2 regions of the Halomonas sp. BMC6 genome follow, and region 1 is predicted to be linked to the other one. Evidence: predicted binding sites of a transcription regulator. Region 1 holds the regulator's gene; the other holds the start of a gene.
What was found. The regulator FliA, encoded in region 1, starts transcription of late flagellar genes. The targets are predictions, from matches to a motif close to CTAAAGTTNNNNNNNNNNCNGCCGATA.
Positions count from the first base shown of each region.

Region 1 (6,825 bases):
CGAAGTGCGCCAGCTGCTCCAAGCGCTGGTTCGCGGCGGCCAGCGCTTTACGCTCACGCTCTAAATGCATGTTCAGCGTGCTGATCTCATAGGCGGAGATGGCCAGAGTCAGATCTTCCCCCAAGTCCATGACGGCCAGTCGCTCGACGCGCTGCCACGCCTCGCTCTTGCCCACCACCTCTTCGCACCAGGCCGCCGACGGCGCGACCATCACCGACGGTAACGGTGCCGAGGTCGGCTGCATTGCCCAGTAGAGGGTTTCCACCTGCTCGGGCCGGAAGAACATCAGCCAGCCACGCTGGGCAGGGCTCATGGGTAGCGGTACGGCCAGAATGCCGCACTGTTCGGGCATGCGCAGCGATGCGGTCAGCGGCTCGCTTGCAGCCCCTCGTGTGCACCAGGGGCCGCTATGCCGATGGGCTTTCTCCAGGCGTTTGACGAACTGGCAAATCACCGCCGCTTCGGGAGTATGACCACAGGCGTAAACACTGCCTTTCAACCACAGCGCCACACCGTGGGCGCGGAACAGCGAGCACCACGTCTCTGCCTGAGCCTCCAACAAGTCGGCGGGACTTTGCGGCTCGCTCCGGGCATTCGTGGATAGCACCAGGCTATCCTGCACGCGCTGCAAATAGCGGGCCTCTTGTCGCGCCCGAAGTAGCAACAGCCGCTGGGTCGCCATCTGCACCAGCGTGCGTACGGCATCGCGCACCGGGGGCGATACGGGATGCGGCGCTGCCGAGTGACAAAACAGCAGGCCCCATAGCCCATTATCGCCCTGCATGGCCAGGCTCAGCGAACCGCGTACGCCTAGCCGCTGCAAGTAGCGCTGGCGCTCCGGCGCAGGGGCTCGTAGAAAACAGTGGCGCAGATCGACGTTCTCACCATCTGGCGTACACGGCAGCGGCGGTTCGGCGGGGGCACAAACGTCATAAATCAGGCGAACGGGATGCCGTTCGTAGGTTCGGCGTAGCGTGACGGGGAAGTCACTGGCCGGGAAGCGCTGCCCCAGCAGCGCAGGCAAAGGACCACCTTGCGCCTCGGCGACGATCAGCCCGTGCCAGTCGCTATCGAAATGGCACACCGACACACGGTCGTGGCCGGTCAACTGCTGCACGGCGCTCACCAGCACATCCAACAGCTCTTCTTGATGGGTCGCTTCGGCCAAACGCATCAAGCGCTCGTTGACAGTGCCTAGCAGTCGCCGTTTGCCCAACGGATTAAGAGGTTCGAGCTCGACGATCACATGGTGATGGGTGCGGTGAGCGTGGATCTGCAGCCGCGTGGTGGTATTCGGTGGCCGGAAGGCCAGGGGGCTCGCCAGCCGCTGCTGCCCTTGAAGCTCTTGGCGCAACCGCTGACTCAATCGTTTACCCAGGACGCTGGCAGGCGTCAGCGCCTGGTGCTCTTGATCCACCACCCCTAGCAGCTTGGTCAAATGACGGCTGACCGCTTGAATGTGCTTACTCTCAGCATCGAGCACCATGACGGCGCCAAACGATTGGAGTAGCGAGTGATGCTTCGACACGAAGATAGCCTCGAGATAGTGCTTTACCCCTCGACCTGCTGCCGTAGCAACAGTTCAACGCGCCGGTTGGCTGCTCGCCCTTCCGAGGTAGCGTTACTTTCCATGGGTTGGGTGTCGGCGTAACCGACCGCCCGCATACGTGAAATGGCAATGCCTTGCCGTTCTAATTGGCGCACGACCGCAATGGCACGCCCTACCGACAGTTCCCAGTTTGAAGGAAACCGCGACGTCGAGATAGGCACATTATCGGTGTGGCCTTCAACGGAGATTTGACCGTCGAAGGTCTCCAGTACGGAGGAGAGCCGTTCTAACACATCTTGCCCTTGAGGCGTTAGCACATCGTTCCCGCTGGGAAACAAAAGGCTGTCATCGATGCGCAGGGTCACCCCTTCTTGACCCTGGGAGACGCTCACACCGGGTATATCCAGCCCTGCCATCTGAGGCTGCAAGCCATCATAACGGGGGTGGATACCGGTGGCGAGACTGGCCAGCGGCAGCGATGTCACGGCGTTGGCGGCACGCATGGCATCGCTGTCGTCCCCTTCGCCACCGTCCGGCGGCGTCAGGGCCAGCAGCAGAACGAACAGCGTGATGAGCAGGGTGAGGACATCCAGATAGCTGGTCAACCAGCTTTCGTCGCTCTCCCCCGCCGCAGCGGGCAGCTCCAGGGCATGCCGTGAGTCGCGGTCGAGCATGGCATTACCCTTTGAGTGCGGAGCCTACGTCGGGACGCGGTTTGACGTTGGCGTCACGGATTTCATCATGGTAGTTCGCCACGAAAGAGTTGAGCGTCTCTTCGATGAACGATGGCAGGCGACGCTTGGTGATCAGAGAAATGCCTTCTAGCACCATGTTCATGGTGATCAAACGCTCTTCGGTGCGCCGCTCTAGTTTGACCGCGATGGGCTTAAACACGAGATTGGCCAACAAAATGCCGTAGAACGTGGTCAATAGCGCCACCGCCATACGCGGGCCGATGACCTGCAGATCACCCGCATCCATCACTTCGAGCATGTTGACCAACCCCACCAGCGTACCAATCATCCCGAAGGCGGGTGCGTAGGTCGCCATGGTGCGAAAAATCTGCGCTTCGGCGTGTTCGCGGGCTTTCAAGCGGGCGATACGCCAGCGCAACATGTCGAAAATCTCATCCTCTTTGGTGTTGGCGATCACCAGTTGGATGCCGGTGCGCAGAAACGGGTTACGGGTGTGCTCGAGCTCCCGCTCTACGGCACGCACATCGCCTTTGAACCATAGCCGCGACATGGCGACCAGTTCGTTGATGTCGTCGCGCACGTACGTATTTTCACGGCGGAATACCAAGCCCACCAGACGAACCACCCGCAATACTTCCTTCAACGGATAGCTGATGAAGGTCGCCGCCAGCGTACCGGTGATCACGATGGCCAAACCCGGCAAATTGATAAAACTTTCGGGCGACTCTGCGGTAAAGAACAGCACGCTCACCAGCAGCAACATGCTGGCAAAGATACCGATCAGCGTAGATGGGTTCATCAACGGCTCCTCGCCGGTTAGGGTTAGTGAGTTCCAGGGTTAATCGTGTTCGTGCAGGCGCGCCCGCAGGCGGCTCACCGCCTGGCTGTGCAACTGGGACACCCGCGACTCGGTGACGCCCAGCACGGCACCGACCTCTTTAAGATTCATCTCTTCTTGGTAGTAGAGCGCCATCAAGAGCTTTTCACGCTCGGGCAGTGCTTCGATGGCCTCGATCAGCGTTTGCCGCTGCTGCTCGTCGAGCAGCTGGTCGAACGGCCGGTGCTGGGCATCGTCCCCGGCGGGCTCGCCGCCATCGGCGACCAGCTCTTCGAACGGCAGCAGTTGGCCGCTATTGGTGTCGTTCAACAGCTGTTGGTATTCGCTCAGCGGCATCTCCAGTTCGCGGGCAATTTCACCCTCTTCAGGAGGACGCCCCAACCGCTGCTCTAGACGACGCACTGCGTCATCCACCGCCCGCGCCGAACGGCGCACGCTGCGCGGCAGCCAATCGCGGGTGCGCAGCTCATCCATCATGGCACCGCGAATCCGCTGGCTGGCAAACGTTGCAAACGTTGCGCCCTGGGCAGCGTCGAAGCGTCCCAGCGCTTCCAACAGCCCGACCATGCCCGCCTGGATCAGATCATCTAGCTCAATACTCGCGGGCAACCTTACCTGCAGCGTTAAGGCCTGACGTCGCACCAGTGGCATGTATTGGGTTAACAGCTCACTCTGTTTGATCCTGCCTTGTGCTGTATACATCCTCGTGCCTCGCGGCTAAACGACCTTTACTGATAGTTCACTATCACCTGTAAACCCTGCACGCGTACCGGCCGCTGGCCGGGGGACAGGGCAAATCGGAAGTGCAGCGGCGCATTCGCCAGCGCACCTTCCAGCGCGGTGGTGCTGCCACGCATGCCCGACAGTGCTACACAGCGCTCTGGGTGACACAGCCACGCGTTGATAGGCTGGCTGGGAGGCGCCTCGAACCGCCACTGAACACGGGACAGGGTCGCCGCCCCCAACGGGATGCCTGCCGGTGGCGCAATCGCCTGACTGTTGCTGGTGCGGTCACTCATGGCCACCAGTACGCCTGGCACGTCGCGACTCCAGCTGCCGGGGGTCGCCGCCTGTACGTCAAGCGACAGCAGGGCAGCACTCAGCATTGCGGCGAGCGCTAACCGCCCAATGCACGACTGTACAACGTTTTTCCACACCGGTAAGGCCATCGGTCTCATACGTTGGTCCCCATGCTGCATCATTTTCACCTCGGCGGACAGCCGTTCAGCGCGCCAGCAGTAGCAGCTCGATGTCCAAGTAGTGCGCGGCGGCATCACGCAAATTCTCCAGCAGCCCTTGGCGCGGTAGGTGCGGCTCGTGGAGCGCTAGCAGACGTCGCGGGCCGCCGTGCTCCCGCACTTGGCGAAGCACCCGATACATACTGGCGAAGGCATCGGCATCGCTGCTGACCCATAGCGCCCAGCGGGCATGCGCCTTCGCCAGCGTGGCCAGCGACGGCGTGTCGGCCATGACCACCTGAATCTTCCAATCCTGGGGATCGCCTGCCCATTGGCGGCCCAACGCAGACCACTGCCCCAAGCGGCCGCGCACTTTATCCACCTGCGCGGCCCCCGTGTTCGGGAGCCCTACCACGACCAGCGGTTTTTGAGGGCGCGGTGGCGTCACCGTCGCGGGCTCGGCGGCCGAGGCGACCGTGGGTGCCATGGCGTCCTGGGTATGCACCGCGGCCTCTTCGGCAGTGACGGGCGCGGCAGGAGCCGCTGTTGCGTCCTGGGCATCTTGCGGCTCGTCCTCTGCGGCCCGCTGCTGGCGCTGCAGATCGGCCCATTTACGCAGGCCCGCCGCTTGATCTTGACCGCTCATACCAAGCCCTCACGACTGACACTGCCTAGCTGACGAATGGCATCGCGGGCCATCAATACATGCACCAAGGCGTCCAGCAGCGCGGTGTCGCGGCGTTTTCGCTGGGTACCTAGCAGACGCAGCAGATCGGCCCGTAAGGCTTGGGCCGCTTCGTCATCGGCCAGGTCCAAATGGCCCGCCACTGCGGCGGCACCGCTGGCCATGAGTAGCCGCAGCTCACTGCTCACTTCGCCGCCATCCGCTTCTTTCAACTGCTGCCAAGCCCGCTTGGTGAGCGCCGACAACCCGTCACTCTGTAACTGGGTGACCAGCAGCGATAGCACATCGCTTCCCAGTCGGGCAGGCGTCAGCCAGTAGCGGCGCACCACGCGCTTGCTGCTCTCTGGATCGCGAACCTCGCCGACCCAGGCCAGCACGGCGTTGCCAGCGGCATCTGTCGCCTCCACGTAGGCGGTCAGCAGCTGCATACCTTGCCCGCGAAACCGAATGTTCACGGCGTGAGTGAGCGTACTCTCTTGAAACAGCGTGCGCAGGGTGTAGCGCTCGCCCTGACAGTGTACGCGTTGACTCGCGGACACGGCGCTGACCCAGGTCAAGTGTTGGTCGGCGAGCCATGCCAGCGTGTCTGGCTCCGGTAGAGCGGGCAGCAAGTGGACGGCAATGTCTGTCGGGCAGTGCGCCAAGCGTGGCTGCCATCCCGCCGGTTGGCGGTGCTGTAAACGCGTTAGCGCCAGCCAAGCGCCCTGTTCGTTCAGCGCCACGTCCGGCATCGACCAGTCGCAGCCACGCTCGTTGCGTCTTGGCGACCACACGATGCCCATCGCGTCATGGGTGGCCTGCGCGCCGGTCAGCAGCGCCTCCAGGCGCTGGTCTTGCACTACGCTGGGCAACGCAGCGATGTCCCAGGCGGCCTCTAACCGATGAAAATCGACGACCCGCTGACGCAACCGCGTCAGGACCGACGACAGCCTGCGTCCTTGGCCCAGCACGTCCCGGGACCAGCGCGGCAAGCTCACCGGCGCGGACCGGTTCGCCGAAACGTTGGAAGCACGGGTAGATAGCGCTTGATCGATCAACCCAGAGGGCGTTGCCACGGCCATGTCCTCGGGCACCTGCTGGCCGTATGAGCCAAACAGCACGCGCATACCGTGACGCATCACGATATCCAGCACGGGTGCCAGCCGCCCGGCTTCGTCTTGCTTGGTGATGATGCAGTCGTCGAGTTCGGCTCCAGCGGCACGTGCCGCCTGACGATAGCGCAGCACCACTTCTTCGAGGGTCTCCGGCTGACTGGCGGCATTGAGCAGCAGCACCAGCCTGACGGTCGACTGCCCGCCCTGTAAATGCGCAATTTGCTCGATGACCCGCTGATCCCGCTGGCTCATGCCGACGGTGTCGATGATCACCCACTGCTTGCCTTGCAGCCGCCCTACCAGCTCGTCGATGGGCTGCTCGACGTCGAGGGCATACATGGGCGTATCCAGCAGCCGGGCGTAGATACGCAGCTGCTCGTGGGCACCGATCCGGAAACTGTCGGTGGTCACCAGGGCCACGGGCCGGGTACCGTGGCGCATCACAAAGCGCGCCGCCAGTTTGGCCGTGGTGGTGGTTTTACCGACACCGGTAGGCCCTACCAGCGCCACGATACCGGTTTGATCGAAAAAGCGCTCTTCGTGCGTGAGCACTTTCAAGCGCGCCATGAGCTGCTCGCGCAGCCAGGCGGTGGCAGCGTCCTGGCTGCCTTCCCGTGTCATCAGCTCGTCGGGCAGCGCTTCGAGCACCTCATGGCTCAGCTCGGCGCTAAAGCCTACCCGCGCCAGCAGCTCTTGAAGGTGCTCGTAGGTCGTTTGTGCGCCGCGCGAGGGGTCAGCGACCGGCTGACGGCGGGAGAGAAGCTCACGCATATCCTGCATTTCCCG
Region 1 covers NZ_CAXNSH010000001.1:913,695-920,519, reverse strand. Annotated here, with positions in the region: gene AB6K10_RS04345 (diguanylate cyclase) at 1-1,528, opposite strand, end outside; gene AB6K10_RS04340 (OmpA family protein) at 1,552-2,223, opposite strand; gene AB6K10_RS04335 (motility protein A) at 2,228-3,043, opposite strand; gene AB6K10_RS04330 (RNA polymerase sigma factor FliA) at 3,083-3,784, opposite strand; gene AB6K10_RS04325 (flagellar protein FlhE) at 3,811-4,260, opposite strand; gene AB6K10_RS04320 (hypothetical protein) at 4,307-4,906, opposite strand; gene flhF (flagellar biosynthesis protein FlhF) at 4,903-6,825, opposite strand, start outside.

Region 2 (6,825 bases), 650 kb from region 1:
TGACAGGCTACCGCCTTTACACACTGGGTTACCCAAACCGCGAAGTAGAAACCAGCCTTAACCAAGCGCTTTTGCCACTACTAGGCCTTCAAGAACCACCCCGGGAACGACTAACGCTGTTCCGCCTACTACAGGTTCATGATCTCGCGGGCCTAGGCATCCACCTCAAAGCACTGTATGCCGGTTTACCCCACGACTGGTATCGCAACAATCCTATTGCCCAGTATGAGGGCCACTATGCCAGCGTGTTTTACAGCCATTTCACCGCGTTGGGTGTGAAGGTGACGGTGGAAGATGCTAGCCACCATGGCAAAGTGGATATGAGCGTCGACTTTAACGGTCATATCTACCTGTTTGAATTCAAAGTGGTCGAGCAGCTACCCGAAGGTAAAGCGCTAGAGCAGATCAAAGCCAAAGGCTACGCCGACAAACACCGCGCCAGCGGCAAGCCGATCCACCTGGTGGGCGTCGAGTTTTCAAGCGTTCAACGGCAGATTGTCGCGTTTGACGTGGAGACGCTTTAAGTTAGGTTTAGCCAGCGATGAAATACCTGCTCAAAAATGGCACTACCACACCAAGGAAAGGGCTGCAGCAAGCCTTGATCGTATTGTGGTCATCATACAAGTCTCTCCTGATAAAGAGCAGATCGATAACATTAGGCACATATACCCAAGTACTAACTATTCCCTTTCAAAGATCACGCTCTCGTCAGGTATGCAGGCATCCTGCCCCAACCAATATCTTTCCCCAGGTGGAATGGGGCCGTTACCACTTTCTGGCGAAAGCAAACGTTTCAATTTTTTCGCATTGACCTGATCACCCGTCTCATAAAGTCGCTCTATCAAACTCTCGTGTGTCTTTTTGACTAAAAGTACACTCTCAATCAACGACAAAAAAGCATTTTGGTACAGCTTTAATGTTTTAGAGTACTAATTAGTGCCATATTTTTCTTTAAGGCCCAGCGCATCAAAGCTTGGCTTTGTCCCTTCTGCTATCTTAACGGCAGCGACCAAAGGATCAAGCAACGCGCTTCGATACCCCTGACGTGATACTTGTTTTTCAACACCATGCTGGTCACGCATCACATTTGGGAAATAAAGCCTACCTTGATCTACCAATATTGAGAGTTCTATGGCCAATGTGCGCGACTCTTCAATTGCTTTAACGTGTTCAAATTTATCAAATGTATAATGAAGGTGAACCATCACATCTATCACACGACAAGCCCACTGCTCAACGCTGGCATTCCATTGCGCTCGCTCATTATCGACGGCGAGACGGTAAGCCTTAGCGTTCCACCTATGACTTAACAACCAGCCGCATGCGGCTGAAAAAATTGCCACCACGGCTGTAACCACTACTTCTAGCATCTTACCCCTCGCAGCAAAAAATTAAATAAAACACTGGCCACGAACGTAAGCTCTAGGCCAGCTCAAAAAATCTACTTTTGACAACGAATAATAGATAGCAAATATCAGCTCACATTTACACCTTATGACTGAAGACCCTTTAGCCGTCAGAGCTCTTCAATATAAGTTCGCCTTTCTCAAGCTGAGCACTGCTAAACATCTTGCAATCCGCTCCTAAACCACTCTCTCTATCCAACATTTCTTCAACGGTGAGCGCTATATGTGATGGGCAGATTAATTGATTACCTCCGAGGCTGAACAGTTGTTTCCCCGCCATCATACCGTCCTCATCAACAGCTCCTTTAGGCCAAATCAAGCGGTGGCGAGCAATCTCCTCCTCCCCCCCATTCAAGGCATAATAGCGGGCATCATTAGAGTGAAGGCCTACTATTTTCCCTGCATTGAAGACAACCACTTTGGGTAGATCTGGCGCCATCATTAAGATTGTAAAAAGCACAGAAAACGCAATAGAAACGCTGAATTTAACCTTCTTTTTCACATCCTCTTCAACTAACGAGATCCATACCATCCCAGGAAAAGTCGAGGCAAGCAAAATAGAAGCCCCTATCAAAAGCACAAAAAAATAGTCAAACCACTCATCGCCCGCTGCACCATATCTGAGTATATTCAGCATAATGGCAGTAAAAAACAGTATACTGCCCAACCCAACACCTACCATAGCGCATGAGGAGAAAAGCATCCTCACAAAGAAGCTTTCATGGCCGTTATAAGCGTTCCGGTTTTTATAGAAAAAAATCAAACTCCACAACAATATCGCAATAAAAAAAGCGAACAATATCGCCCGTGTATAAAAAGCAGTGTTTTCAAACCAAAACCCCACCACACCTATCAGTGGCACCAACACAACGCCACACGCCAGCAACAAAAAACTAAATCTTGCTGCTTTCTTTGCTTCAATCCCATTCCATCTGGCCACTCCAAAAGCGAAGCCCACCAATACAGAGGGCATAAGCTGCAAGCCGGTTGCTAAAAAACCTGCCAATAGGAGTGCAAAGAAAATATAAAATGCATTGATATCATTCGAAAGAAAGCTCATCACCAAATCGGGCCTACCGATCACATGGAAAAAGTAGACAAAATAGACAGTGCCTAGCAGTGCAGAACAAAAGCCAAAGGCGGCTAGAGGGGATAATCTGGACATAAAATTACAGGACTATAGGAATGACAAATAAAAACGGAGCCTTTCGGCCCCGTCGATGGTATCTGTGCTTGCCTTAAAGGCTAAGCGCCAGATTAACCCAGCAGAGACAGTACAGACTGAGGCGTCTGGTTAGCCTGAGCCAGTACAGAAGTACCTGCCTGCTGCAGGATGTTGGCACGAGTCATGTTGGATACTTCTACTGCATAGTCAGCGTCTTCGATACGCGACCGAGCGTCAGATAGATTAATTGAAGTAGAAGAAATGTTATCCAGCGCTGATCCTAAACGGTTTTGGAAGGAACCTAGACCGCTACGTGCAGTGTCAATATTTGCAATAGCGGTATCAAGCGCAGTCAAAGCTGCATCAGCACCACCAGCAGCAGTAACATCCAGCGCGTCAACACCGAGAGTAGCAGCTGTAGCATCAGTCAGTGTAAGTTCAAGCTTGTCGAAAGCATCAGTACCAGTACCAACTTGAATACTAATAGGATCAGTTACGGTGCCATCAAGTAGTGACGTACCGTTGAATTTGGTAGATTCAGCAACACGCTGAATTTCTTGGGAACGCGCCGTAATTTCTTCTTGGATTGAAGTCAGGTCGGTTGCAGAGTTTGTGCCGTTAGCTGCCTGAACAGAAAGCTCACGCATACGTTGCAGGTTGTCATTGATGCTGTTCAAAGCTCCTTCAGCAGTCTGCGCCAGTGAAATACCGTCATTGGCATTGCGCTGCGCTTGTGCCAGACCAGTAATTTGAGCAGTCATGCGGTTGGCGATGGCCTGACCGGCCGCATCATCCTTGGCACTGTTAATGCGAAGACCAGAAGACAAACGCTCCATAGATGTCTGTTGGGCAGACTGTGCCTTGTTCAGGTTGTTCTGGCCAATCAGGGCAGTGATGTTGGTATTGATGACTGACATGTTCTTACTCCTCGACGTAGGGTTGGCCATGCGGCCTGCTTGGCGGCGTTTCGTGCGCCGGTATATTGATTAACGGCCACATGCCTATTTTCTTTAGATCTTTTAGCAAAAAAAATTGTAAGTATTAGTAACAGATTAGCGGCGGCTACCCGACTGGGCTGAGAGTGCATCAAACTGCTGGCTTAGGTAGGCGCTCATCTGCGTCATTTGGTTGACCATCACATCTAACTGCGCAAACTGGGTACGGTACCGGCCAATGGTGCGCTCAATGATGGCTTCTGTGCGCGTGAATCGATCATTCAATGAATCTATACGATTCTCTGCGCCTTCAATGGCGTTTTTAATAGGCCCTCTAGTGCCCAGCATGTCGTCCACGGTGTTTGTTATGCGTCCTGCCAACCCCTCTTGGGCGGTCGCTCCAGCAAAAAAAGCCTGCAGCGCTTGGGGGTCGTTGGCAATTAGCGCATCGATTTTTGCTTCATCTATTGCTAGTCGCCCGGTGCGATCAAGCGCGATACCTAGCTGTGAAAGCACGCCCAGATCACTGCCTTCCACTCCGGTGACCAAATCTCGGCGCAACCGGTTTTCGATGCTACGCACTGTACTGTCACCGACTAGGTCTCCTGCTGTCTCTCGGTCACCCGTAGAGAGCGTGAGCCTGCCCAGCGTGGACTTAAGCTCGTTATAGCCACTCACAAAGCCTTGAATCGCTTCTTTAAGCGCGTCGTTATCGCGCTCAATAGTGACCGAGCTCTCACCTGTGGCATTCAGCTCCAAACTGACACCTTGGATGGCCCCTTCCACTCGGTTTGACGCACTGGTAATCGCAATACCGTTCACTTGCAGAGCGGCGTTTGCTCCCGCTCGATAAGTCGAGGTATCAACAGATAACCCAGGAACGCCAGAAAACCCCGTAATAGAGGCATTTGCTCCCGTCTCTTTACTGATGAGCGCCAGCCGGAAGTCAGTGCCATCGTTAACGATTGAAGCACTTACGCCGGCATTCTGATCTGCATTGATTTGATCGCGAACGCTTTCCAGCGTGCTACCCGCAGCAATATCCAGTGTATAAGTACTGAGGGGCTCAGCATTCGGCTGTAGCACGCCATCTTGGTAAACAGCACCAAAGTTGAGTATCAGCTGTGCAGTCTCTGTTGTCAGCACAGCATCTTTGGCTACGCCAGCGGTTGCAACACTTCCCGCTTTTGCCAACTGAGTCACACTAACGTCGTAGCGGCCAGACGTGGCATTAGCGGCAGTCGTGACACTGATATTGGTAGAACTGGATGTGCTTTTTTGGCTAGAAAAGCGCTTTGCATCATTAAGAGCAGCTACCGCGTCTTGAAAACGCCCTAGCGCAGACTCTAATCGGCCAAACGCAGAGATCTTAGTTTGCTGTGCATTTCTCTGCTGGGTAATGGGAATAAGTTTTTGCTGTTCCGCTGTGCGGAGCTGCTCCACCAACCCGTTCAGATCAAGACCTGAGCCTACGCCCAGGGAGGTTATCGTCGCCATAACTGGGTGCTTCCTCAGCAAATAAGGCTAAACCAAACAACGTGATGATTTAGTATATCGGCTGAGGGCACCCTACCTTTAGCTTTTTATCGCCCAAAACGCATCAGCATCATCCGCATTGCGCTACCCTTGCGTTTGGGCGTTCAACATATTGAATTGTTGCGAGAGGTAGTCGGACATTTGGTTCATTTGAGAAATCATAGTGTCTAGCTGCCCAAACTGGGTTCTGTAGCGTGAAATCGTCCCATCAATAGATGCTTCTACACGCAAAAAACGATCATTTAGGCTTTCGATGCGGTTTTCCGCGCTGCTTACTGCCGTCGTAATAATGCCATTCGTATCTAACATCTGCTCAATGGTGCTATTAATGTTACCGCCAAGCCCTGGCTGTTCTTCCACCCCTGCAAAAAACTGCGCCATCGCGCCTTGATCATTCGCAATCACATCATTTAGCTTCTCGTCGTCGATGCTTAGCGTTCCTGTGCGAGTCAGGGAAATTCCTAAATCGGCTAACGTAGATAGCTCACCCGACTCATTGCCTGCTGAAAGCACGCTACGCAGCGTATTTTCCACACTTCGCACCGTCGATTCACCATTCAAAGCACCCGACGTTCCGCTCGCGGTGTCGAAGGCCGTTAATGAGCCAATGGTCGACTTTAGCTCATTGTAAGCATCTACAAAGTTTATCACCGCTTCACGAATGCTTTCTTCATCCCGCTGAATAGTGACGGTGCTTGTGGCACCACCTCCCTCTTGTAAGCTGAGAGTAACACCCTCAATTGCATCTTCAACTTGGTTACTGGCACTGGTAATGGGTATACCGTTGACATTAAACATCGCATCTTGTCCAGCGTTCGCTATCTCCCCCTCCAAGATACCGTCAACACTAAACTCAGTAATGGAAGCCGCTGAGCCCGTTTCGTTTGAGCTAATCGCTAAGCGATAGTCAGTACCGTCAAATATGATGGAGGCAGAAACGCCTGCGTCTGTGCGTGCGTTAATAGCATCACGCACATCCTCCAGCGTGCTATTAGCCTCCAGGTCAATATTGACATCATCGCGGCCTGAAAAGCTGAGCGTCGCGGTAAAGCTTTCTGCACTCAGTGCAGACGTTGGGTCTGGTACCCGCTGAGAAGCCAGGTTAGCGACCGTGGCCAACTGGGTGACTTCTATATCATAACGTCCAGGGCTAGCAGAGGCATCTGCAGCTACTAACACTCCGCTTCCTTGAACATCAGAAGACAGGCTGTCGAATGTGTCTCGATCATTTAGCGCATTAGCAGCGTCTTGAAACTGTGATAATGCACTCTGAAACTGACCGTAGCCTGATATCTTGGTCTCTTGCGTACGAATCTGCTGCTGTATGGGCTGCAGTTTACCGCGTTCTGCCGCCTCAAGCTGATCCAACAACCCAGTGAGCTCCAGCCCAGAACCAACGCCTAATGCTGAAATAGTTGCCATGCGTATGCGCCTTTTTGAATGGTTTAACTACGCGAATTACTCGTAATGACTCACTCTAATGAAGCAATGCGCAGTACATTTTTGTAACATAGTTGAAATTATCGGCAATTGAAGCCAAAACTTGAGCATTCTGCGCTTTTATTACGTATCTATACGTAAGAAGCCGCTACAAAAAAATACATTTCCAGCTCAGACAATCACATTGCCTATTAGTCAGTACTTGTCTATATCATACGAGCACAACGCTACAATATGTTGACAGCCAGTCTTTGCTCCCCATTTACTATAAGTTTGAATTAAAGGCCCATTGCCTTCAAGTCGAATATAGACCTTGGTCTAACGCCCGCTCCTGCTTTATAAT
Region 2 covers NZ_CAXNSH010000001.1:262,187-269,011, forward strand. Annotated here, with positions in the region: gene AB6K10_RS01215 (ATP-binding protein) at 1-524, shown strand, start outside; gene AB6K10_RS01220 (hypothetical protein) at 930-1,370, opposite strand; gene AB6K10_RS01225 (hypothetical protein) at 1,510-2,466, opposite strand; gene AB6K10_RS01230 (flagellin) at 2,664-3,488, opposite strand; gene fliD (flagellar filament capping protein FliD) at 3,624-5,003, opposite strand; gene fliD (flagellar filament capping protein FliD) at 5,127-6,464, opposite strand.
Region 2: AB6K10_RS01230 (flagellin) is a predicted target of FliA. The motif match lies at 3,559-3,585, and genes of this name have one in related genera.